Regions from separate parts of the Pseudomonas sp. FP597 genome, predicted to be linked through region 3. Evidence: predicted binding sites of a transcription regulator. Region 3 holds the regulator's gene; each other region holds the start of a gene.
What was found. Region 3 encodes FliA, which starts transcription of late flagellar genes. Its sites were predicted from a motif close to CTAAAGTTTNNNNNNNNNNNGCCGNTAA; they were not measured.

Region 1: a site for FliA is predicted at 3,879-3,906, ahead of motA (flagellar motor stator protein MotA). Genes of this name have one in related genera too.
Region 2: a site for FliA is predicted at 3,909-3,936, ahead of PSH66_RS16380 (methyl-accepting chemotaxis protein). Genes of this name have one in related genera too.
Region 4: a site for FliA is predicted at 2,015-2,042, ahead of PSH66_RS20230 (methyl-accepting chemotaxis protein). Genes of this name have one in related genera too.

What each region holds. Positions count from the first base shown of each region.
Region 1 covers NZ_CP117432.1:617,299-622,872, forward strand. The annotation lists gene serB (phosphoserine phosphatase SerB) at 1-454, shown strand, start outside; gene asd (archaetidylserine decarboxylase) at 523-1,383, opposite strand; gene PSH66_RS02705 (rhodanese-like domain-containing protein) at 1,399-2,214, opposite strand; gene PSH66_RS02710 (HDOD domain-containing protein) at 2,272-3,807, opposite strand; gene motA (flagellar motor stator protein MotA) at 3,975-4,826, shown strand; gene motB (flagellar motor protein MotB) at 4,830-5,574, shown strand, end outside.
Region 2 covers NZ_CP117432.1:3,577,587-3,583,160, reverse strand. The annotation lists gene xth (exodeoxyribonuclease III) at 100-894, shown strand; gene PSH66_RS16390 (AAA family ATPase) at 906-1,442, opposite strand; gene pnuC (nicotinamide riboside transporter PnuC) at 1,439-2,002, opposite strand; gene PSH66_RS16380 (methyl-accepting chemotaxis protein) at 2,207-3,841, opposite strand; gene PSH66_RS16375 (undecaprenyl-diphosphate phosphatase) at 4,074-4,904, shown strand; gene PSH66_RS16370 (DUF1294 domain-containing protein) at 4,901-5,284, shown strand; gene PSH66_RS16365 (MmcQ/YjbR family DNA-binding protein) at 5,273-5,574, opposite strand, start outside.
Region 3 covers NZ_CP117432.1:4,586,061-4,591,634, forward strand. The annotation lists gene PSH66_RS20850 (chemotaxis protein CheA) at 1-96, opposite strand, end outside; gene PSH66_RS20855 (protein phosphatase CheZ) at 108-896, opposite strand; gene PSH66_RS20860 (chemotaxis response regulator CheY) at 915-1,289, opposite strand; gene fliA (RNA polymerase sigma factor FliA) at 1,458-2,198, opposite strand; gene fleN (flagellar synthesis regulator FleN) at 2,195-3,028, opposite strand; gene flhF (flagellar biosynthesis protein FlhF) at 3,133-4,449, opposite strand; gene flhA (flagellar biosynthesis protein FlhA) at 4,462-5,574, opposite strand, start outside.
Region 4 covers NZ_CP117432.1:4,443,398-4,448,971, forward strand. The annotation lists gene PSH66_RS20230 (methyl-accepting chemotaxis protein) at 1-1,745, opposite strand, end outside; gene PSH66_RS20235 (tRNA (adenine(22)-N(1))-methyltransferase TrmK) at 2,104-2,799, opposite strand; gene PSH66_RS20240 (FadR/GntR family transcriptional regulator) at 2,813-3,523, opposite strand; gene PSH66_RS20245 (MFS transporter) at 3,859-5,220, shown strand; gene gudD (glucarate dehydratase) at 5,240-5,574, shown strand, end outside.

The DNA.
Region 1 (5,574 bases), 2.6 Mb from region 3:
TTCCATCGGTGCATCCCTGCGCCTGACCGAAGGCGCCGAAACCCTGTTCGCCGAACTCAAGCGCCTGGGCTACAAGACCGCGATCCTGTCCGGTGGCTTCACCTACTTCGCCAAGCAATTGCAGGCCAAGCTGGGTATCGACTATGTGTTCGCCAACGAACTCGAAGTGGTGGACGGCAAAGTGACTGGCGTAGCGGTGGAGCCGATTGTCGACGCCCAGCGCAAGGCGGACCTGCTGAAGGAATTGGCTCACAAGGAAGGCTTGCGTCTGGAGCAGACCATTGCGGTCGGCGACGGAGCGAATGACTTGCCGATGCTGGCGATTGCCGGGTTGGGCGTGGCGTTTCGCGCCAAGCCACTGGTCAAGCAATCGGCGAAGCAGGCGATTTCAACCCTGGGGCTGGATGGCGTGCTTTACCTGCTGGGCTTTCGCGACCGCGACGGTCAGTTGTAACTGAAGAAATGCAGTAAAAAAATGTGGGAGCAAGCCTCCTCCCACATTTGATCCTTGCAGTTTTCAGATCAGGCTTTAGGCAACGCGATACCCTGGCCCATCTGCACAGGCGAACCGGCCACCAGTTCTTCGGCCCACTTCACCTGATCCGGCCCGAACAGCACGATTGCGGTCGAACCCAGCTTGAAGCGTCCCAACTCTGCACCCTTTTCCAGATGAATCGGCGCACGCGCGGCTTCGTCGTAACGGAAGGTTTTCAGCTCGCGTTTCGGCGGCGTGACCAGGCCAGCCCACACGGTTTCAATCGACGCCACAATCATCGCACCCACCAGCACCACGGCCATTGGGCCGCGTTCGGTGTCGAACAGGCAGACAACACGCTCATTGCGCGCAAACAGTTCCGGTACGTTTTCGGCGGTGGTCTGGTTGACCGAGAAAATCCGTCCTGGCACGTAGACCATTTCGCGCAAGGTGCCGGCCAATGGCATGTGCACGCGGTGATAGTCCTTCGGTGACAGGTAGATGGTGGCAAAATCGCCGCCCATGAACGGTGCCGCCACGGCCGCATCGCCACCCAGCAATTCCAGCACGCTGAAACTGTGGCCCTTGGCCTGGAACACACGCCCGTGCTCAATCGGACCCAGCTGGCTGACCGCGCCATCGGCAGGGCTCAGCACCGCGCCTGGGGTTTGATCCAGCGGGCGCGCGCCGTCCTTGAGGGCGCGGGTGAAGAAGGCGTTGAAGTGCTCGTACGCGGTCACGTCTTCCACCAGGGCCTGGGACATGTCCACTTGATAGCGCTTGGCGAACCAGGTGGTGAACGCGTTCTTGAACCAGCGTACGCGGCACTCGGCAATGCAGCCGGCCAGGCGCGACAGCAAATGGTGCGGCAGCAAGTACTGGCTGAGGATAAACAACTGCTTTTTCATAACTGTCCTTAAACCTTAAATCTCAACGGGGGTATCGGGGTGGTTGCCCCATTCGCCCCAGGAACCGGCATAACCTTTGACTCGCGGATAACCGAGCGCCTTGGCCACTAGGTAGGTGAAGCCAGAGCGGTGGTGAGTCTGGCAGTGGGTGATGATTTCTTTGTCGCGGGTCAGCCCGAGGTTTTCGAGGATCTGCGGCATGTCGCGACGGATGCGCAGGCTGCGCGCCTTGTCCATGCCGGCGGTCCATTCGAAGTTCACGGCGCCGGGGATGTGCCCGCCCTTGGCGGCAAGCACCTTCTCACCGGAGTATTCCAGCGGGCCGCGTGCGTCCCAGATGCCCAGGTCGGCGGCGCCGAGACGGCTTTGCAGGTATTCGCGGGTGGCGGTGGGGCCGTCGTGCAGCGTGAGGCTGACCGGGCCGCCGTGCGCGGCCGGTACGTCGGTCGACACGGGATGCTCAGCGTCCAGCCAGGCCAGCAGGCCACCGTCGAGGTAGTGGTATTTCTGGTGACCGATCACGTCGAGCATCCAGATAAAACGCCCGGCCCAGCCGCCGCCTTCGTCGTCGTAGACCACGTACGTGGCGTCGGGTGTGTGGCCCAGTTCGCCGAAGAGTTTTTCCAGGTCGGCCTTGTGGGGCAGCAGGCCGGGTGCCGGCGGCTGGCCCAGCTGGGTGCGTTTGGGGTCAACGAAATGCGCGCCGGGGATATGTCCTTCGGCGTAGCGGGCGGCGCTGGTGAGGTCCACCAGAATCAGGTGTTCGGCATCAAGGCGACCGATCAGGTCGCTGGATTCGATCACCAGCGGCAAGCCAGAGAAGTCAGGCATGTGAGGTCTCCTGGGCACAAATGTTGGCGATAAAGGAGGGCGATTGTAGCGCAAGCATCAGACGCTGCGGTTGGTAAAGCAGTGCAGGGCTTTTTCGATGCATTGGGCGGTTTTGCCGAAGGCCTGCACGGTGGTTTCCGAGAACGGTCCGCCGCCCTGGTCGGCCACCATCAGCATGACTACCTTGCCGTTGCAGCTCAGCGAGCGCAGCAGCAGGTGTTCACCGTTGAACAGGCGACGCAGGATCGGCGGCAGTAAGGCCGAGAACTGGGCATGGTTATCCGGGGTGAGGCGTACCTGGGCGGACTTTTCCAGCAGCCGCTGCAACAGCGTGCTGTTGACCGCGTCCAGGCTCAGGTTGGCGGCGTCCTTCGGCAGGCCGTCGACCTGATGCACACGCAAGGTGCTCTGGGCGCGGTCGGTCATCAGCAGCATGACCCGCTGCATGCCGCTGGCCACCAGGGCTTCCTTGGCGCAAGTAGTCAGGTGCATGGCGTTGGCAAAGCGGCTTGGCTCTACCAGCAGTTCGGTGCAGCGCTTGCGCCAGATCGCCAGTGCCTCGGCGGTAGGTGGTGCTGCCGGCAGCAGGCCGCGATGAATCTTCTGTACATGCCATGGCCAGATCAACGACAGCGCCGGGTGCCAGAGGTCGGGCATCAGGGTGGTGCGGGCGCTGGTCACGGCTTGTTGATGGGAATGTTGCTGCACCTCGGCCAAGGGCTGTTGCAGGTACAAAGCGGTCAGGTACTGCCAGCGCTGGGTGTGCGGGCAGGTCCAGGATTCCTGGGCGGACATCGCCAGGCCGTTGGCCAGCAGCACGGTATTGGCCGGCTGGTTCAGCCAGCGGCGCAGGTTGGGTTCGGCGTCGAGCAGTTGCTGGTGGCGCAGGGCGTCGTCCTCGCGGGCGATATGCAGCGCCTTGACCAACAAACGCTGTTCGCTCTGCATCAGCGTATAGCCTTGCGAGACCCAGATCGGCAGGTGCCAGGCGTCGCTCATGCCCAGGCACAGGTCCAGCAGACGCACGCCGAACAGCTCCTGCTCGACCTTGCGTGCCGACTCGCCCTTGTGGATGACGCGCAGCTCCCATTCTTCCAGCAACTTGGGATAAGCCACGGCCATCGGCCACAGCGGCGACAGAAACAGCAGGCTGCCCCAATGAATGTCCTGCCAGAGTCGCGCCAGGCGGTTGCCGAACAAACCATTGGCTTGCTGTGACGCGTGTTGGCTCACCAGCAATAACTGGCGCAGCGCCACGGGAATCTCATGGGCCGGCACCGAGGGCAGGCGCGCCAACAGTTCTTCGGCGCGCTTGAGGCCCAGGCGGTTGAGCGCCACTTCGAGGTTTTCAGCCGGTTCCGCCAGGCTGCCATGGGTGTGGCTGTTGGCCTCGCGCATCACACTGAGCACCAAGGCCGGGCTGTTTTGCATCAGTTCGGCAATATCTCGCAACGAACTACGGCTGTCGCGGATTGCCTTGCACACGCGGTCGTGGCTGGCCTGGGGAACAGGCAGCAACACCTCGTCCAGGCGCTTGATCCAAGCGGCGAGAGAGAAAGGTCTTACAGGTGGGACTGTCGTTTCATTTGCCATGATTGGGGCGCGATCATCACTTGCGGTCAACACGCCCGGAGCGGGCCGAACTGGCTTTTCGCCTTAACGGCCTATAGTCTGGCGCAGTTTTGCCGATAAGTAGAACAAGAGTTTTTCAGTTCCCCCAAATATGTCCATGAACCCGACGGCGCAAGTACTCATCTCCTATGGCTAAAATTATCGGCATCATCGTCGTCTTCGCGAGCGTGCTCGGCGGGTACGTCCTGTCCCACGGTAAAATTGCGGCACTGATCCAACCTTTTGAGGTGATGATTATTGGTGGTGCGGCGTTGGGTGCTTTCCTGCAGGCCAACCCCGGCTACATGACCATGCACGTGATCAAAAAATCGCTGAGCATGTTCGGCTCGCGCTTCACCCACACCTTCTACCTGGAAGTGCTGGGCCTGGTGTACGAGATCCTCAACAAGAGCCGCCGCGAAGGCATGATGGCCATTGAGGCCGACATCGAAGACGCTGCGGCCAGCCCGATTTTCGCCAAGTACCCGGCGGTGCTCAAAGACGAGCGCATGACCGCTTATATCTGTGATTACCTGCGCATCATGTCGTCCGGCAACATGGCTCCCCATGAGCTTGAAGGCCTGTTCGACATGGAGCTGTTCAGTCTTAAAGAGGAACTGGAGCATCCGTCCCACGCCGTGACCGGCGTCGCTGACGGCATGCCCGGTTTCGGTATCGTTGCGGCGGTACTCGGTATCGTGGTGACCATGGCTTCCCTGGGCGAGGGTGACCAGGCGGCCATCGGCATGCACGTCGGTGCGGCCCTGGTGGGGACCTTCTTCGGTATTCTCGCGGCCTACGGCTTCTTCGGCCCGCTGGCGACCTCCCTGGCCCACGACGCCAAGGAAGAAATCAATCTGTACGAGTCGATCAAGGCCAGCCTGGTGGCATCCGCTTCCGGCATGCCGCCGTCGCTGGCGGTGGAGTTCGGTCGCAAGGTCCTGTACCCGAAGCATCGCCCAAGCTTCGCCGAGCTGGAACAAGCGGTTCGCGGTCGCTAAGCCATGGAAAACAACCAGCCGATAATCATCAAGCGCGTCAAGCGCTTCGCTGCGGGGCACCACGGTGGCGCCTGGAAGATCGCCTTCGCCGACTTTGCCACGGCGATGATGGCGTTCTTCCTGGTGCTGTGGCTGATGTCTACGGCCACGCCTGAACAGAAGATCGCCATTGCCGGCTACTTCAAAGACCCGATTGGCTTTTCGGAAAGCGGCACGCCCTTTGTGATCGACCTGGGCGGCTCGCCTGAATTGGCGCCTGAGCGCACCATCAACCCCGAGGTCAAGACCGAAGCGCCCCAGGAAAAAATCCCGATCGAACGCGATACCGTCGAGACCATGGCCGAGCAGGTCGAGCAGGAGCGCCTTGAGCTGCTGCTGCAAGAGTTGCAGAACAAGGTCGAAGAAAATCCGCAGATGATGAAGTTCAAGGATCAGATTTCGTTCGAAATCACTCCGGAAGGCTTGCGCATCCAGATCACCGACGCCGCCAACCGGCCGATGTTCGACTCTGGCAGCGCCCGCTTGAAACCGTACTTCGAAGACATCCTGCTGGCCATGGCCGACACCATCAAGACGGTGCCGAACAAGATCAGCATCAGCGGCCACACCGACGCCAAGCCGTATGCAGGCCAGGGCGACTTCGGCAATTGGGAGCTTTCGGCCAACCGCGCCAACGCTGCGCGCCGTGCACTGGTGGCCGGTAGCTACCCGGACCCGCAGGTCGCTCGCGTGGTGGGTTTTGCCTCCT
Region 2 (5,574 bases), 1.0 Mb from region 3:
CGCCGGCCCTGAGCGCCGCGATTCCACAGGGCATGCGTGGATGGAACATCTGTGCGCCTTCCAGGCTCTACCCAAAGAGCCCTGGAAGGATCCCACCCCATGAAAGCGCTGAAAATCGCCACCTTCAATCTCAACGGTCTGCGTGCCCGACTGCCCAACGTGCTGCAGTGGCTGGCGCGTGAGCAGCCCGATATCGTGTGCCTGCAAGAACTCAAGCTGCCGCAAAGCCTGTTCCCCTACGCCGACTTCGAAGCTGCCGGTTACGGTGCGATTTGCCTGGGCCAGGCGTCGTGGAACGGTGTGGCGATCCTGGCGCGGGATGCCCAGCCGCTGGAGAGCCGGCGAGGTTTGCCCGGTGATGACAGCGACAACCAAAGCCGCTATATCGAAGCGGCCGTGCACGGCGTGTTGGTCGGCTGCCTGTATTTGCCCAACGGCAACCCGCAACCTGGGCCGAAATTCGACTACAAGCTGGCCTGGTTCGAGCGGTTGATCGACTACGCCGGCGCGCTGCAGGCCAGTGAGCATCCCGTGCTCCTGGCGGGGGATTTCAATGTGGTGCCTACTGACCTGGACATCTATAACCCGCGCTCCTGGCTCAAGGATGCCCTGCTGCAACCCGAGAGCCGCGCCTGTTATCAGCGGCTGCTGGCCCAGGGCTGGACCGATGCGCTGCGGCATCTGTATCCGGATGAGCGCGTGTATACGTTCTGGGACTATTTTCGTCAGCACTGGCAGAAAAACTCTGGCCTGCGCATCGACCACCTGTTGCTCAACCCGGCACTCACGCCTTATTTGAAAGATGCCGGTGTGGACGCCTGGGTGCGTAACGAACCGCATGCCAGTGATCATGCGCCGACCTGGATTCAACTGGCTACGCGTAAAAAACGTTAAGGCCAGGACTGTCAGGCGTGTGAAGGCGCGACCAGCAACTGCTCCACTGCCGCGAACGCTTGGCTGCGGCGCGCTGCCCAATCTCCGCGAATCACCACCACCGGCTGGTGATGCTGCTGCATCCAGTCCAGGCTGCCCTGGAAAAACGCGCGACGGTCTGCCAGCTCCGGCTGACAGCGTTGACCGTCGGCGGTCCATTCGACGTCTTCGGGCGAGAGCAGCAGGTGCAGGTCGTAGTGGCGCGCCAGCAGCTCATCGTCCAGCCATGCCGGGTAGTCGCCGAACAGGGTCTGGCTCCAGAGTTTGTTGGTGAGCAGGTGGGTGTCGAGGATCAGCAGCCTGGGTTGCGTTGCACGCGCGGCGTCTTCCCAGGCCAGTTGGCCGAGGGCGATGTCAGGAATGTCCGCCAGGCAGGTGTCGCGCTGATGATGGTCGATGAAATAACGCACGTATTCGCCGACCATCAAGCCACCGAAGTGCGCGTGCAACTCAGCGGCGAGCCAGCTTTTGCCGCTGGATTCGGGGCCCGCCAGTACCACCACCTTCATGTGCGCAACGCCGGGTCGGCGCGCCATTCGCGCCAGCCTTGCACGGCGATCACGGTGAACAGTGCATAAAGCGCGGCGATGAGGTAGAGGCCCTTATAGAGGAACAGCCCGACAAAGATCACGTCCACCGCAATCCACAGCGGCCAGCACTGCAGGCGCTTCTGCGCCATCCACATTTGCGCCACCAGGCTGAAACCGGTGAGCGCGGCGTCGAGCCACGGTTGTGCAGCGTCGGTCCAGTGGGCCATGGCCGCGCCGAGCAACAAGCTGCCCACGGCGCCGACGGCCAGGCTGACCATGATCGCGGGCCAACCCAGGCGCGTGACCTGGCGCTCTTGCCTGACCTCGCCGGCGCGGGTCCACTGCCACCAGCCGTAGACTTGCAAGGCGGCATAGACCACCTGCAGGAGCACGTTGGAATAGAGTTTCACGTCGTAGAACACCCAGGTGTACAGCAGCACCATCACCAGGCCGATGGGCCAGCACCAGGGGTTTTGCTTGACCGTCAGCCAGACAGCGATCACCCCCAGGGCGGCGGCGAACAGTTCAAGCCCGGACATGGTGGATCCTTGGGAGAGTGGGAGAGGGCGGTGATTGTAACCAGAGGTCAGCAATCTTCAAAACGCTGGAGGGCAAATGTGGAAGGGGCAGTGCGATGATTCGACTTGCGCCCGAAGCTTTGCGTAGCTGCCGAGCCTCGCCAAGGCTCGGCAGCTACGGATTACCTATATCGGGGGCAAGCCCCTCCCACATGTGGAGCCGCATCAGACCTTGAATTGGCGCAGCAACCCGTCGAGCTGTTCACTCAAGCCGCGCAGCTGCGCACTGGCCAGGCTCGACTGTTCCGCCGCTATCGCCGTGCTGTGGGACAACCCCGCCGCCTCGGTAACGTTCTGATTGATATCTTCCACCACATGGGCTTGCTGCAGGGTGGCGCTGGCAATCGACGCGTTCAGGCCGTTGAGGTTGCGCAGGGCCTGGCCGATGGCCGTCAGGCTCGCACCCGCCTGGCCGGCTTGTTCGATGGTCAGCTGCGAAGCGCTGTGGCTGTCGCTGATCACCTTGACCGCCGCTTCCGAGTGGCCCTGCAGGCGCTCGATCATCAGCTGGATTTCGGCGGTGGATTTTTGCGTGCGCTGGGCCAGCAGCCGCACTTCGTCGGCGACCACGGCAAACCCGCGACCTTGCTCGCCGGCACGCGCGGCTTCGATCGCGGCGTTGAGCGCCAACAGGTTGGTCTGGTCGGCGATGGAGCGGATCACTTCCAGCACGCCTCCGATCTGCGTGCTTTCGCTGGACAGGGTGCGGATCACTTCCACGGCCTGGCTGATGGTGTTGGACAACTGGTCGATCTGCTGCAGGCTGCCGTCGATATTGACCTGGCCCTGCTGGGCCTGTGCTTCGGCTTCGCGCATTTCGCTGGCGGCGTGCTCGGCGTTCTTGGCCACGTCCTGCACGCCGTAGGTGACTTCGTTGATCGCGGTGGCCACCAACTCCATCTGCTGCGACTGTTGCTGGCTGCGCTCATGGGCCTGGCTGGCGTTGTTGCCCAGCTCCGTGGAGGACTCGCCCAGGGCGTTGGCGCAGGCCTGCAACTGGCCGACCACCTGGCGCAGCTTGGCCGTGAAGCTGTTGAAGTGCTGGGACAACTGGGTCACTTCGTCGCGTCCGTGGGTGTCGAGACTGCGGGTCAGGTCGCTTTCGCCGCTGGCGATATTGCCCATGGCATTCACCGCCGCCTGCAGCGGTTGCACGATGCTGCGGGCAATCAGGGCCACCAGCAAACCCATCACCAGCGCAATGCCCAGCAGGATGAACGACGCTTTCCATACCTGGGCGCTGAACTCGGCCTGTACATCGTCGACGTACACGCCAGAGCCGATGATCCAGCCCCAGGGTTCAAACAGTTGGATATACGAGGTCTTGGCCACTGGTGCTTCGGCACCCGGCTTGGGCCAACGGTAGTTGACGACGCCGGCGCCCTTGGCCTTGGCCAGGCTGGCGAACTCGTTGAAGATCGCAAACCCGTCCGGATCGCGGATCGCCGAAAGGTTCTGGCCATCGAGCTTGGGATTGGTCGGGTGCATGATCATCACGGGCGTGAGGTCGTTGATCCAGAAATAATCGTCATGGTCGTACCGCAGCCCGCGCACCGCGCTCAGGGCTTGTTTTTGCGCGGCGTCGCGGGTCATCACGCCGGTGGTTTCGAGGCTGTGATAAAACGTCAGGATGCCGCTGGCGGTCTGCACCACGTGTTGGGTCTGTTGTCTTTTGGCCTGGTAAAGGTCGTCATGAATCTGCTTGAGCATCAGCAGACCCAGGGCCATCAGCATGAGCACGGCGACTATCAGGATCAGCCAAAGGCGGCGGCTGATCGACATATTGCGCAAACTGTTCATCGTCCTGTCACTCCGGGCTTTTTATAATTGTGGGCGTCGCATCGACTTTTACGCCTTGTCTGATAGGCTTTCGGCCTGAAATCGTAAAACCTGAGTACTGCCTGATTTTTCACGAAATTTTGCAGGCCGGCGTTGATCATCATCAACGCCGGGCCATAAAACGCACGCGTCGTCAGTGAACCAATTAAAAGATCAACAAGGCATGCCACTGGGCATGACCTTTGGGGGAAGCATGGATTTTTGGACCGCCATTCAGGCATTGATTCTTGGGGTAGTCGAGGGGCTTACGGAGTTCCTGCCGATTTCCAGCACCGGGCACCAGATCATCGTTGCCGATTTGCTCGACTTCGGCGGCGAGCGCGCGATGGCGTTCAACATCATCATCCAGCTCGGCGCCATCCTGGCGGTGGTCTGGGAGTTCCGGCGCAAGATCCTGGACGTGGTCACCGGCTTGCCGACCCAGCGCAACGCCCAGCGTTTCACGGTCAACCTGTTGATCGCGTTCCTGCCGGCGGTGGCGCTGGGGGTGATATTCGCCGACCTGATTCACCATTACCTGTTCAACCCGATCACCGTGGCCACGGCGCTGGTGGTGGGCGGCATCGTCATGTTGTGGGCCGAGCGCCGCGCGCATGAAGTGCACGCCGAGACTGTTGACGACATCACCTGGAAAGACGCTCTGAAGATCGGCTTCGCCCAATGCCTGGCGATGATTCCGGGCACTTCGCGCTCCGGTTCCACCATCATCGGCGGCCTGTTGTTCGGCCTGTCGCGCAAGGCCGCCACCGAGTTCTCGTTCTTCCTGGCCATGCCGACCATGGTCGGCGCCGCGGTGTATTCGGGCTACAAGTACCGCGACCTGTTCCAGCCGGCCGATCTACCGGTGTTCGCCATCGGTTTTATCACCTCGTTCATCTTCGCGATGATCGCGGTCAAGGGCCTGCTCAAGTTCATCGCCAGCCACAGCTATGCGGCGTTTGCCTGGTACCGCATCGGGTTCGGCCTGTTGATCCTGGCGACCTGGCAGTTCGGCTGGATCGACTGGTCGGCCGCCAAGGCATGAATATCCAGCACCCGCGCTTGAAAGCGGTGATTTTTGCGTTGTTATGCGCGGCGCCGCTGTTGGGGTCGGTATTGGTGTGGCGGCGCGGCGAAACGGTGATTCCGCTGGCGGCCTATGGCGTGGTCAGTGTCATTGCATTCCTGCTGTACTGGAGCGACAAGCGCAAAGCCCAGACCGAGCGTTGGCGTACCCCGGAAAACATCCTCCACGCCGTGGAACTGGCGGGCGGTTGGCCGGGGGCGTTGATTGCCCAGCAGGTGTTTCGTCACAAGACGCGCAAGGTCTCTTACCAGGTGCTGTTCTGGGTGATTGTGTTGCTGCACCAGGTGTTCTGGCTGGACCAGTTGTTTCTGGGCGGCACCTTGTTGTCAGTCCTCTAGCCGCAAGCCGATCTGCGTGCGCTTGGGCAGTTTGCTCACCACCAGTTGGTGGGAGCGCCGCAGCAGGTCGCGCAACTCCTCGGCGCCCAGCGGGTAGGGCGTGTTCATGATGATCCACTGCGCACGCGCCAGGTACGGCGCGGGGTGGATGCCGGGGCGGTCCACGTGGCCCAGGAAAAGGTCCTTGTCGACCTTGAACGCCAACGAGTCGCCGCGCAGGCCCTGCAGGGCGAACATCTTGTTGCCGGCGATCGAAAACACCCGCACGCCACCCCATTTGTAGTCTTCCC
Region 3 (5,574 bases):
TTCCAGCTCGACCAGTTGTTCGGACAGTTGCTCTAAAATTTCGCCGGCCTCTACAAGGAAATCCTGAAGGATCTCTTCATCGGCGCCGAAGCTCATGTGGGTGCTCCTTAGAAGCCTAAACTGGATAACAGGTCATCTACGTCATCCTGACCTGACACAACGTCTTCACGTTTATCGGCATGAATCTGCGGACCTTCACCCTTGGCGAGATGTTTTTGTGGATCTTTTTCCGAGAGGATCGCTTCGCGGTCATGTTCGATACCGGCAAAACGATCGACCTGGCCTGCCATAAGCACCAATTTGAGCAAGTTACTTTCCACTTCGGTGACCAATTGGGTCACGCGCTTGATCACCTGACCAGTGAGGTCCTGGTAATCCTGGGCCAGCAGAATGTCGTTGAGGTTGCTGGAAACCGTACGGTTTTCCTGCTCGCTGCGTGACAGGAACCCTTCGACCCGGCGGGCCAGTTCACGGAACTCTTCAGCGCCCACTTCGCGGCGCATGAAGCGGCCCCAGTCAACGCTCAGGGCCTGGGCTTCGGTGGCCATGCCGGTCACCAGCGGCGTGGCGTTTTCCACCAGGTCCATGGTGCGGTTGGCCGCCGCTTCAGTCAGCCTGACCACATAGGACAGACGCTCGGTGGCGTCGGTGATCTGTGAGATTTCTTCGGCCTGGGGCATGTGCGGGTCAATCTGGAAATTGACGATCGCGCTGTGCAGCTCGCGTGTGAGCTTGCCCACTTCCTGGTACAGGCCTCGGTCACGGGTCTGATTGAGCTCATGGATCAACTGCACCGCGTCACCGAACTGGCCTTTTTCAAGGCATTCGACCAACTGGTGAGCATGTTTTTTCAGGGTGGACTCAAAGTCTCCCTGTGACGTTTCGTTATGCTCCATAGCTCCCCCGCGATGGCATTAGCCGTGGATGCGTTCGAAGATTTTTTCGATCTTCTCTTTCAAGGCCTGTGCAGTGAATGGCTTGACCACGTAACCGTTGACCCCGGCCTGGGCGGCCTCGATGATCTGCTCACGCTTGGCTTCGGCGGTCACCATCAACACGGGAAGGCTGCGCAGTTTTTCGTCGGCGCGCACGTGGCGCAGCAGGTCGATACCGGTCATGCCCGGCATGTTCCAGTCGGTTACCAGAAAGTCGATGCTCCCGCTGTTGAGGATCGGAATCGCCGTCAGGCCGTCATCCGCCTCGACCGTGTTGGTGAACCCAAGGTCACGCAACAGGTTTTTTATGATCCGCCGCATCGTTGAGAAGTCATCAACGATGAGGATTTTCATGTTCTTGTCCAATTCGACCTCCAAGCAGTCTTAAACGCGCCCAGCACCTGGACGCGCCATTTCAATCAACAGGCATTACACAAATAGGACTGCCGGGGCCACCACGGGCCGAACCACGAAAATCAAACGCCCTCGCGGTATCGCTTTGCAGTGTCCCCACACTGCCTGTCAGCGCGCTCGCCACTCTCCCAAACGCCCCCGCAAACGGGCGGCGCATTGGCTGTGCAACTGGCTGACCCGCGATTCGCTGACACCCAGGACCTCACCGATTTCCTTGAGGTTCAGCTCTTCGTCGTAGTACAGCGCCAACACCAATCGCTCACGTTCCGGCAAATTGGCGATGGCGTCCGCCAACGCACCCTGGAAGCGTTGATCTTCCAGGTCGCGCGACGGCTCCATGTGTGCGCTCGCGCCGTCCTCGTGCAGCCCTTCGTGTTCGCCGTCCTGCAACAGGTCGTCGAAACTGAACAGGCGGCTGCCCAAGGTATCGTTCAAAATCCCGTAATAATCGTCGAGACTCAATTGGAGTTCGGCCGCAACTTCGTGATCTTTAGCGTCGCGACCGGTTTTTGCTTCAATTGCCCGAATTGCGTCACTGACCATGCGCGTATTGCGGTGAACCGAACGTGGCGCCCAATCCCCCTTGCGCACTTCATCGAGCATCGCGCCACGAATGCGGATACCCGCATACGTCTCGAAACTGGCGCCTTTGCTGGCATCGTATTTGGTCGACACTTCGAGCAGGCCGATCATGCCGGCCTGGATCAGGTCTTCGACCTGGACGCTGGCGGGCAGGCGTCCCAGCAGGTGATAGGCAATGCGTTTGACCAGCGGCGCATAGCGCTCGATCAACTCACCCTGGCTGTCACGGGCGGACTTCTTATAAGCGTTATAGCCGTTCGCTGTCATAGCACAGGTCCTGCGCTCGTCTGATGCACCAATCGTTCGACGAAAAACTCCAGATGCCCCCGAGGGTTGGCAGGCAAGGGCCAGGTATCGACCTTCTGGGCAATCGCCTTGAACGCCAAGGCGCACTTGGAACGAGGGAACGCTTCGTAGACTGCACGCTGCTTTTGCACAGCCTTGCGCACGCACTCGTCGTAGGGAACTGCACCAACGTATTGTAAGGCGACATCGAGAAAACGATCCGTGACCTTGGTCAACTTGGCGAACAGGTTGCGTCCTTCCTGCGGGCTCTGGGCCATGTTGGCCAGCACGCGGAAGCGGTTCATGCCGTAGTCACGGTTAAGCAGTTTGATCAGGGCGTAGGCGTCGGTGATCGAGGTGGGTTCATCGCAGACCACCAGCAGTACTTCCTGCGCCGCGCGCACGAAGCTGACCACGGACTCGCCGATCCCGGCGGCGGTGTCGATCACCAGCACGTCGAGGTTGTCGCCAATATCACTGAAGGCCTGGATCAGGCCGGCATGCTGTGCCGGGCTCAGGTGCACCATGCTCTGGGTGCCCGACGCGGCCGGCACGATGCGGATCCCGCCAGGGCCCTGCAGCAGCACATCGCGCAGCTCACAGCGCCCCTCGATCACATCGGCCAGGGTGTGTTTGGGCGTCAGCCCCAGCAGAACGTCGACGTTCGCCAGTCCCAGGTCAGCATCCAGCAGCATGACGCGACGGCCAAGCTCTGCAAGCGCCAGGGACAAATTCACTGACACGTTAGTTTTTCCGACGCCACCTTTGCCGCCGGTCACCGCGATCACCTGTACGGGATGCATGCTGCCCATTTTATTTCTTTACCTTGTCTTGCTTAGACGCAGGCTACATGGCTTGGCCGCGTGAATCGCTTGCAGACCATCGATGTAGATACATTTCACGGTGCTCATCGACTTCAACCGACCCGTTTTGCCGGGTGGTGGTAGAGATCGGCGAACATGTCGGCCATCGCTTCCTCGCTAGGCTCGTCTTGCATTTGTACGCTCACGGCACGGCTGACCAACTGATGACGGCGCGGCAGATGCAAATCATCCGGGATCCGCGGCCCATCGGTCAGGTAGGCAACCGGTAATTCATGGCTGATCGCCAGGCTCAACACTTCGCCCAGGCTGGCGGTTTCATCCAGTTTAGTCAGGATGCAGCCGGCCAGGCCGCAACGTTTGTAGCTGTGATACGCAGCGGTCAGAACCTGTTTCTGGCTGGTGGTTGCAAGCACCAGGTAATTTTTCGACTTGATGCCACGTCCAGCCAGGCTTTCCAGCTGCAGGCGCAACGCCGGGTCGCTGGCTTGCAGGCCGGCGGTGTCGATCAGCACCACGCGTTTGCGCAGCAGCGGATCGAGGGCATTGGCCAGGGATTGGCCCGGATCGACGTGGGTCACCGGCACGTTGAGGATACGGCCCAGGGTCTTGAGTTGCTCCTGGGCACCGATACGATAGCTGTCCATGCTCACCAGCGCGATGTTATGGGCGCCGTATTTGAGCACATAACGGGCGGCGAGCTTGGCCAGGGTGGTGGTCTTGCCCATGCCGGCCGGGCCGACCATGGCAATCACACCGCCCTCTTCCAGCGGCTCGATTTCCGGAGTGGCGATCATCCGCGCCAAGTGGGCCAGCAACATGCGCCAGGCCTGGCGGGGTTCTTCGATTTCGGTGGTCAGTGCCAGCAGGTCGCGGGACAGCGGGCCAGACAGGCCGATGCGTTGCAGGCGACGCCAGAGGTTGGCCTGTTGCGGCTTGCTGCCTTGCAACTGTGTCCAGGCCAGCGACCCCAGCTGGACTTCCAGCAGTTCGCGCAGGCCGTTGAGTTCAAAGCGCATCGAGTCGAACGCGCGCTGGTCGACGCCGGCGGCCGGGGCTGGCGCGGCAGGACGCGGTGGCTCGATGAAAGTCGGCTCGACCAGCGGCTCGGAGGCGGTCAACGGCAGCCCGGCGAACAATTGGCGATTGGTGGTGGCATCGCTGTCGCCACGCATGCTCAGCTCGGCCTGGGCCGAGACGATGCGCGAGGCGGTCTTGCGCAGCTCGTCTTCAAGCTCCATGTTCGGCACGCGCGGGGCCAGGGCCTGAGGGGTGTAATCCAGGGCAGCCGTCAGCTCGACACCGCCGGCAATGCGACGGTTACCGATAATCGCGGCGTCGGCGCCCAGCTCATCACGGACCAGTTTCATGGCCTGACGCATATCGGCGGCGAAAAAACGCTTCACTTGCATAACCCACTACCCTCAGCCGTTGGGCCCTACTGTCGCGACGATAGTCACTTGCTTGTTGTCAGGAATTTCCTGATAAGCCAAAACGTGCAAATTCGGTACTGCCAGGCGTCCAAACCGCGACAACATCGCTCGGACCGGGCCTGCCACCAGTAGAATCACCGGTTGGCCCTGCATTTCCTGGCGCTGGGCGGCGTCAATCAAAGAACGCTGCAGTTTTTCAGCCATGCTTGGCTCCAGCAGAACGCCCTCTTCCTGGCCTTGTCCCGCCTTCTGAATACTATTGAGCAAAATCTGTTCCAACCTGGGCTCCAGGGTGATCACAGGCAGCTCGGAGTCAAGCCCTACAATGCTTTGCACGATTGCGCGGGACAATCCGACACGCACCGCCGCCACCAGCGCGGCGGTATCTTGACTCTTGGCGGCGTTGTTGGCGATGGCCTCGGCAATGCTGCGAATGTCGCGCACCGGCACCTGTTCGGCCAGCAGCGCTTGCAGCACTTTGAGCAGTTGCGACAACGACAGCACGCCGGGCACCAGCTCTTCGGCAAGTTTTGGCGAGGCTTTGCCCAGCAAACCCATCAATTGCTGGACTTCTTCGTGGCCGATCAGCTCGTGGGAGTGCTTGTACAGAATCTGGTTGAGGTGCGTGGCGACCACGGTGCTGGCGTCTACCACGGTGTAGCCCAGGGACTGCGCCTGGCTGCGCTGGCTGATTTCGATCCACACCGCCTCCAGGCCAAAAGCCGGATCTTTGGCGGTAATGCCGTTGAGGCTGCCGAACACCTGGCCGGGGTTGATCGCCAGCTCGCGGTCCGGGTAGATCTCGGCTTCGGCCAGGATCACGCCCATCAGCGTCAGGCGGTAGGCGCTCGGCGCCAGGTCGAGGTTGTCGCGGATGTGCACGGTGGGCATCAAAAAGCCCAGGTCCTGGGACAGCTTCTTGCGCACGCCCTTGATCCGCGCGAGCAATTGGCCGCCCTGGTTGCGGTCCACCAGCGGAATCAGGCGGTAGCCGACTTCCAGGCCGATCATGTCGATGGGGGTCACATCGTCCCAGCCCAGCTCCTTGGTTTCCTGGGCGCGGGCCGGGGACGGCAGCAGCTCCTGCTGGCGCGCGACTTCCTG
Region 4 (5,574 bases), 140 kb from region 3:
CTGACAGTCGCACGCAGGCTGTCCACGGTGCCGGCGATCTGCGCCGTGGAAGCCTGGGTGCGTTGTGACAGGCTGCGCACTTCATCGGCCACCACCGCAAAGCCCCTGCCCTGCTCACCGGCACGCGCCGCCTCGATCGCCGCATTGAGCGCCAGCAGGTTGGTTTGTTCGGCAATGCCGCGAATGGTGTCGACCACCGACTGAATCTGCTGCCCCTGCTGACTTACTTGCTGCAACGCCTCGGCGGTGTCGGTGAGGCGTTGGTTAAGCTGCTGGATGCTCGCCGTGGTGCGCTGGCTGTCGCGGCTGCTGTCTTCGGCGATGCGCCGGGTTTGCTGGGCGCTGCCCGAGGCCTGCTCGCAGTTTCTGGCGACGCCCATGGACGTGGCGGCCAACTGCGTGGCGGCGGCGGCGATCTGGCTGATCTGATGTTGCTGGTCTTCGACTTCGGTGAGGGTGCTGCCCGATTGCGAATTGAGCGTGAGCACGGCAGAGCCGAGCTGCTGAGTCTCGTGATTGACCCCGAGCAGGCTGGTGCGCAGTTGCACCACCGCCACGTTCAATGCCGTGCTGATGACGGCCAGTTCGTCGCGCCCCTGCACCTCCACCTCCACACACAGGTTCCCGTCGCGCAGGGATTCGGCCAGGGTGGTGATGCCACTGGCACTGCGGCGGATGGAGGCTTGCAGGCACATGAACAGGTACAGCGCGGCCAAGGCCAGCAGGCTGAACGTCAGCGCCAGGGGAATGAAGCGCTGGTTGGCGTGGTTGTGGTAGTAGCTCAAGCGCGCGTCCAGGGAGGTGAGCGACTGCACGCGCAGCGCGCCGAGCGAGGCGAGCGTGGCGTCGACACTGCGCTCGAAGCTGGCGGTGTCAAGCTTGATACTGCCGCCGAACACGCCGTCATCGAGCACTTTGAGTTCGTTATCCAACAGCTGCAGGCTGTTGTCGTACTGCGCGGTCCAGGGTTGCATGCCGTCGAACTGCTTGGCTTTGAGCGCCGTCGCAGCCTTGGCCAACTGATCGCGCGCGTCGCCAATGCGGCTGCGCAGGTCGCGCATCTGCAAGCGGCTTTGCAGGGTGAACTGCCCGGACGCAATGGATGACTGCCCGACACTCGCCATGCGGCCGATGCGCTCGATCAGGTCCGGCGTCTGTTGCGTGCCCATCTGCATCAGCATGTAGGTTTCCAGCCAGGGATCGAGAATCAGGCCGGCGTCCAGGGTGATCTGCTCGCGCAGGGTCTGCATGGCGCTCAGGGCCGAGGTGAAACGGTCGTAACCGTCCGGCCACCAGCCCACGGTACGCAGAGACTCGGAGTCCATGCCCTTGACCGTGGCCTGCAACGCATCGAAGCGCGCGAGAATATCGGCGCTGGCGTTCTGGGCTTTGAGTGCCTCGCCCAAGGCTTGCAGGCTTTGCTGGATCAGCGGGAAATTGGCATCGACCTTGTCCATGGCTGCCTTCGCCGCCGGCGTCGGGGCGTGCAGGATGTCCGCAGCCTTCCAGCGCGCGGCCAGGTTGCGCTGCGCGGTCAGTTGCCCGTCCAGCGTGTCCAGGGCCAACAGTTGGCGAACGCCGGACTGCTCGTTGGAAATCACGCTTAATTTGTCGCGATAGTCCTGCCCGATCATCCACAGGCTACCGGCCAGGGGCAGCATGAACAGGAAAAACAGAATCTGGAATTTACGTGCGAATCCGAAACGTCCGAGCAGGCGGATACCGGGTGATAACAAGCTGTGCATGTCCGACCACTCCCAAAAACAACCCACACAATTAAATGGCGGGCCAAGCCTTGAAATGACTAACGGCAAAATGCCATGTCATTGATTAGCTTGGCACTAGCAAGATACGGGCCGCCGGCACGGAGCCCCGAAACAGGGCGCTCGGTGTGCTTATGGAGCCGGTGGCGCGCACGAAAACGGGGCAAAAGCACTCAGCGTCGACAAAGCCGCTGTAACCGACGGAGACGCTGCCCGAGGTGCCTCCCTGAACACCTTCAGTCACAGACACGTTATCGGCCGCGAACCGATCAAACTTGAAGGGCTGGACCTGTGATTCGCAAGGCCGGTTGCAACGCCCTATTTGGCGTGCATGTAGCGATCAAGCCAGCAATTGAGTGATCCACCGAATCTGCCGGGCAATCTCTTGCAGCTTCGCCTCGGGTACCGTCTGCCGCGCCTGTTCAAAGCCGGCCAGGGTCTTGCGCTTGAGGCGCAACGCGCGCTGCCACTTGGCCAGGAAGACCGGTGTGCGCGCCTGCAATTGCAGCGGGCCGAAATACAATTCTTCAGCGCTATACACGGCCGGCTCCGAGCGCTCGGCAACGATGATTTCGTAGTAAAAACGCTGTTCGTGCAGCAGGTCTTCACTGACGATACGGTAGCCGTTGCGCATCAACCACGCGCGCAGCGGTTGCTCGCCACCATTGGGTTGCAGGATCAGTCGTTCATCGCCGCGCAGGTAGGACTTGCCAGCTTCGAGAATGTCGCGGATCGTCTCGCCGCCCATGCCGCACAGGCTGACGACGCTGATGCGGTCGTCGGCGCCGATGGCTGACAAGCCATCCGCCAGGCGCACGGTGATCTGCGGTTCCAGGCCGTTGTCCCGCACGGTACGCTCGGCCGCCTGGAACGGCGTGGCGGCCACCTCCCCCGCCACGGCCGCCTCGATCACGCCACGGCGCAACAACGCCACCGGCAGGTAGGCGTGGTCCGAGCCGATGTCGGCCAGGCGCGCGCCGTTCGGGACATACGCCGCCACGCGCTCCAGACGCTGGGACAATGTGTGTTCGTTCAACCTCGGGTCCTTGTCATTCGCCGGAAAACCGATCCCGGCTGTTGGTCAGGTGCAGCACCATTGCCGCCCGCGCGGCGTCCGGGTCCTGGCGTTTGATCGCATTGTAAATGGCCTCATGCTCCAGGTTCGCCAATTGCCCAAGCTTGGCAAAGTCCGCACCGCCGCGTTCGGCGCCCTTGACCTGGGTACGCGGAATCATCGCATTGCCCAGGTGCTGCATGATTTCGCTGAAAAACGTATTGCCGGTGGCCTCGGCGATCAACTGGTGAAAGCGCTTGTCCTCGTCCACGCAACTGTCGTTGTTGGCCAGGGAAGACTGGTAATCATCCAGCGCCTGGCGCATGTGGGCCAGCTGCGTATCGCTGCGGCGCAGCGCGGCCAGTGCCACCGCTTGTACCTCCAGGCCCAGGCGCAACTCGAGCATGTTGCGCACACTGGCGACCGTGTCCACATGCAGGCGCAAACCTTGTTGGGCGCGCGGTTCCAGCACGAAGGTGCCGATGCCGTGACGCGTCTCCACCAACCCCGAGGCCTGTAACTTGGACAGCGCCTCGCGCACCACCGTCCGGCTGACGCCGTGTTCAAGCACGATGGTGGATTCGGACGGCAATTTTTCACCGGGTTTCAACTGCCCGAGCAGGATGCGCTGGGTCAGGTCGTCGACCACGCCTTGGGCCAGGTTGCTGGAACGCTTACGCATGGGCGACGGGCTTTCATTGGGCATTGCGACAAGTCCACGGGGCTGGGCTGGAGGGAGCTTAACACTCTGATCGGTGACATCGCTGGGGATTTAGTAAAGCGCTCAACTTGTATGACAACTAATCTATAAACGCTTCCTACCGGTCAGCATCAAAACCATCACGCCTAATAAAAAACCCTCTAGCCCCGGCATAAGACCCAATGAACATTGACAAATAACCAAAACACCCATCCAAACGGCCGCCTTATAAAAATAAAAAGCACCAGCCCGGATTGCGGCTCCTGGAGAAGCACTTGTATGATGTCTATCAACAAGACACACAAACCCGCATAAAAATAATCCAGGGGGAGTTTTGAATTGTGACTAATTCAATCCACGCAGCTACCGCTCCAAGCAGTGATCCGGTCCTCGCACGCGCCGTGCGCAAAGTGAAGGGCCACGTGCTCCCACTGTTCGTGATCATGTTCATCCTCAATTACATCGACCGGGTCAATATCGGCTTTGTGCGCACGCACATGGAGCATGACCTGGGCATCGGCGCGGCGGCCTATGGCTTCGGTGCCGGGCTGTTCTTCATCGGTTATGCGCTCTTCGAAGTACCCTCCAACATGCTGCTGCAGAAGGTCGGCGCGCGTATCTGGTTGACCCGCATCATGTTCACCTGGGGCATCGTCGCGACGATGATGGCGTTCATCCAGAACGAAACCCACTTCTACATCCTGCGCTTTCTGCTGGGTGTGGCCGAAGCCGGTTTCTTCCCTGGGGTGATCTACTACTTCACCCGTTGGTTGCCGGGCGTGGAGCGCGGCAAGGCCATTGCGATTTTCCTCAGCGGCTCGGCAGTAGCGTCGTTGATCTCGGGCCCGCTGTCGGGGGCGCTGTTGCAGATCGAAGGCTTTGGTTTCCACGGCTGGCAATGGATGTTCGCCCTCGAAGGCCTGGCCTCGGTGGTGATCGGCTTTTTTGTGTGGTTCTGGCTCGACTCCAAACCCCACGATGCCAAATGGATGACCCGCGAAGAACAGGACGCACTGGTCGACGCCATCGACGAGGAACAACGCCAGCGCGAGGCGCTGACCAGCGTCAAGCCAACCCTTGGCAAGCTGCTCAAGGACCGTCAGATCCTGCTGTTTTGCGCGCTGTACTTCTGCATCCAGTTGACCATTTACGCGGCGACTTTCTGGCTGCCGAGCATCATCAAGAAGATGGGTGATTTGAGCGACGTGCAGGTGGGCTTCTTCAACTCGATCCCGTGGCTGATCTCGATCATCGCCATGTATGCCTTCGCGTCGCTGTCGGGCAAGTTCAAGTTCCAGCAGGCCTGGGTGGCGGCAGCCTTGTTGATTGCGGCGGCGGGCATGTTCATGTCCACCACCGGCGGGCCCATTTTCGCGTTCGTGGCGATCTGCTTTGCGGCCATCGGTTTCAAGTCGGCGTCTTCGCTGTTCTGGCCGATCCCCCAGGGCTACCTGGATGTGCGCATCGCGGCGGCAGTGATCGCGCTGATCAACTCCATCGGCAACCTCGGCGGCTTCGTCGCACCGACCACTTTCGGCTTCCTGGAACAGACCACCGGTTCGATCCAGGGCGGCCTTTACGGCCTGGCCGGCACCTCGGTACTGGCGGCGATCCTGGTGTTCTTCGCCAGGACCGCGCCCTCTGCCGCAATGCATTCGCCAAGCGCGGCGCCCACCGGCGCTGCCGCCAGCAAACCTCTTTGAGCACTTAAGGAAACTTGCCATGAATACCCCAGTTGTCACGCACTTGCAGGTCATTCCCGTCGCCGGCCACGACAGCATGCTGCTTAACCTCAGCGGCGCCCACGGGCCTTATTTCACGCGCAATATCGTCATCCTCAAGGACAGCTGCGGCAACACCGGCGTGGGCGAAGTGCCCGGCGGCGAGCGCATCCGCGAAACCCTGGAAGACGCACGCAGCCTGGTGATCGGCCAGCCGATCGGCCACTACCAGCGCATTCTCAACCAGATGCGCAACACCTTTGCATCACGCGACGCGGCCGGGCGCGGCCAGCAGACCTTTGACCTGCGCATCACCATCCACGCCGTCACCGCGAT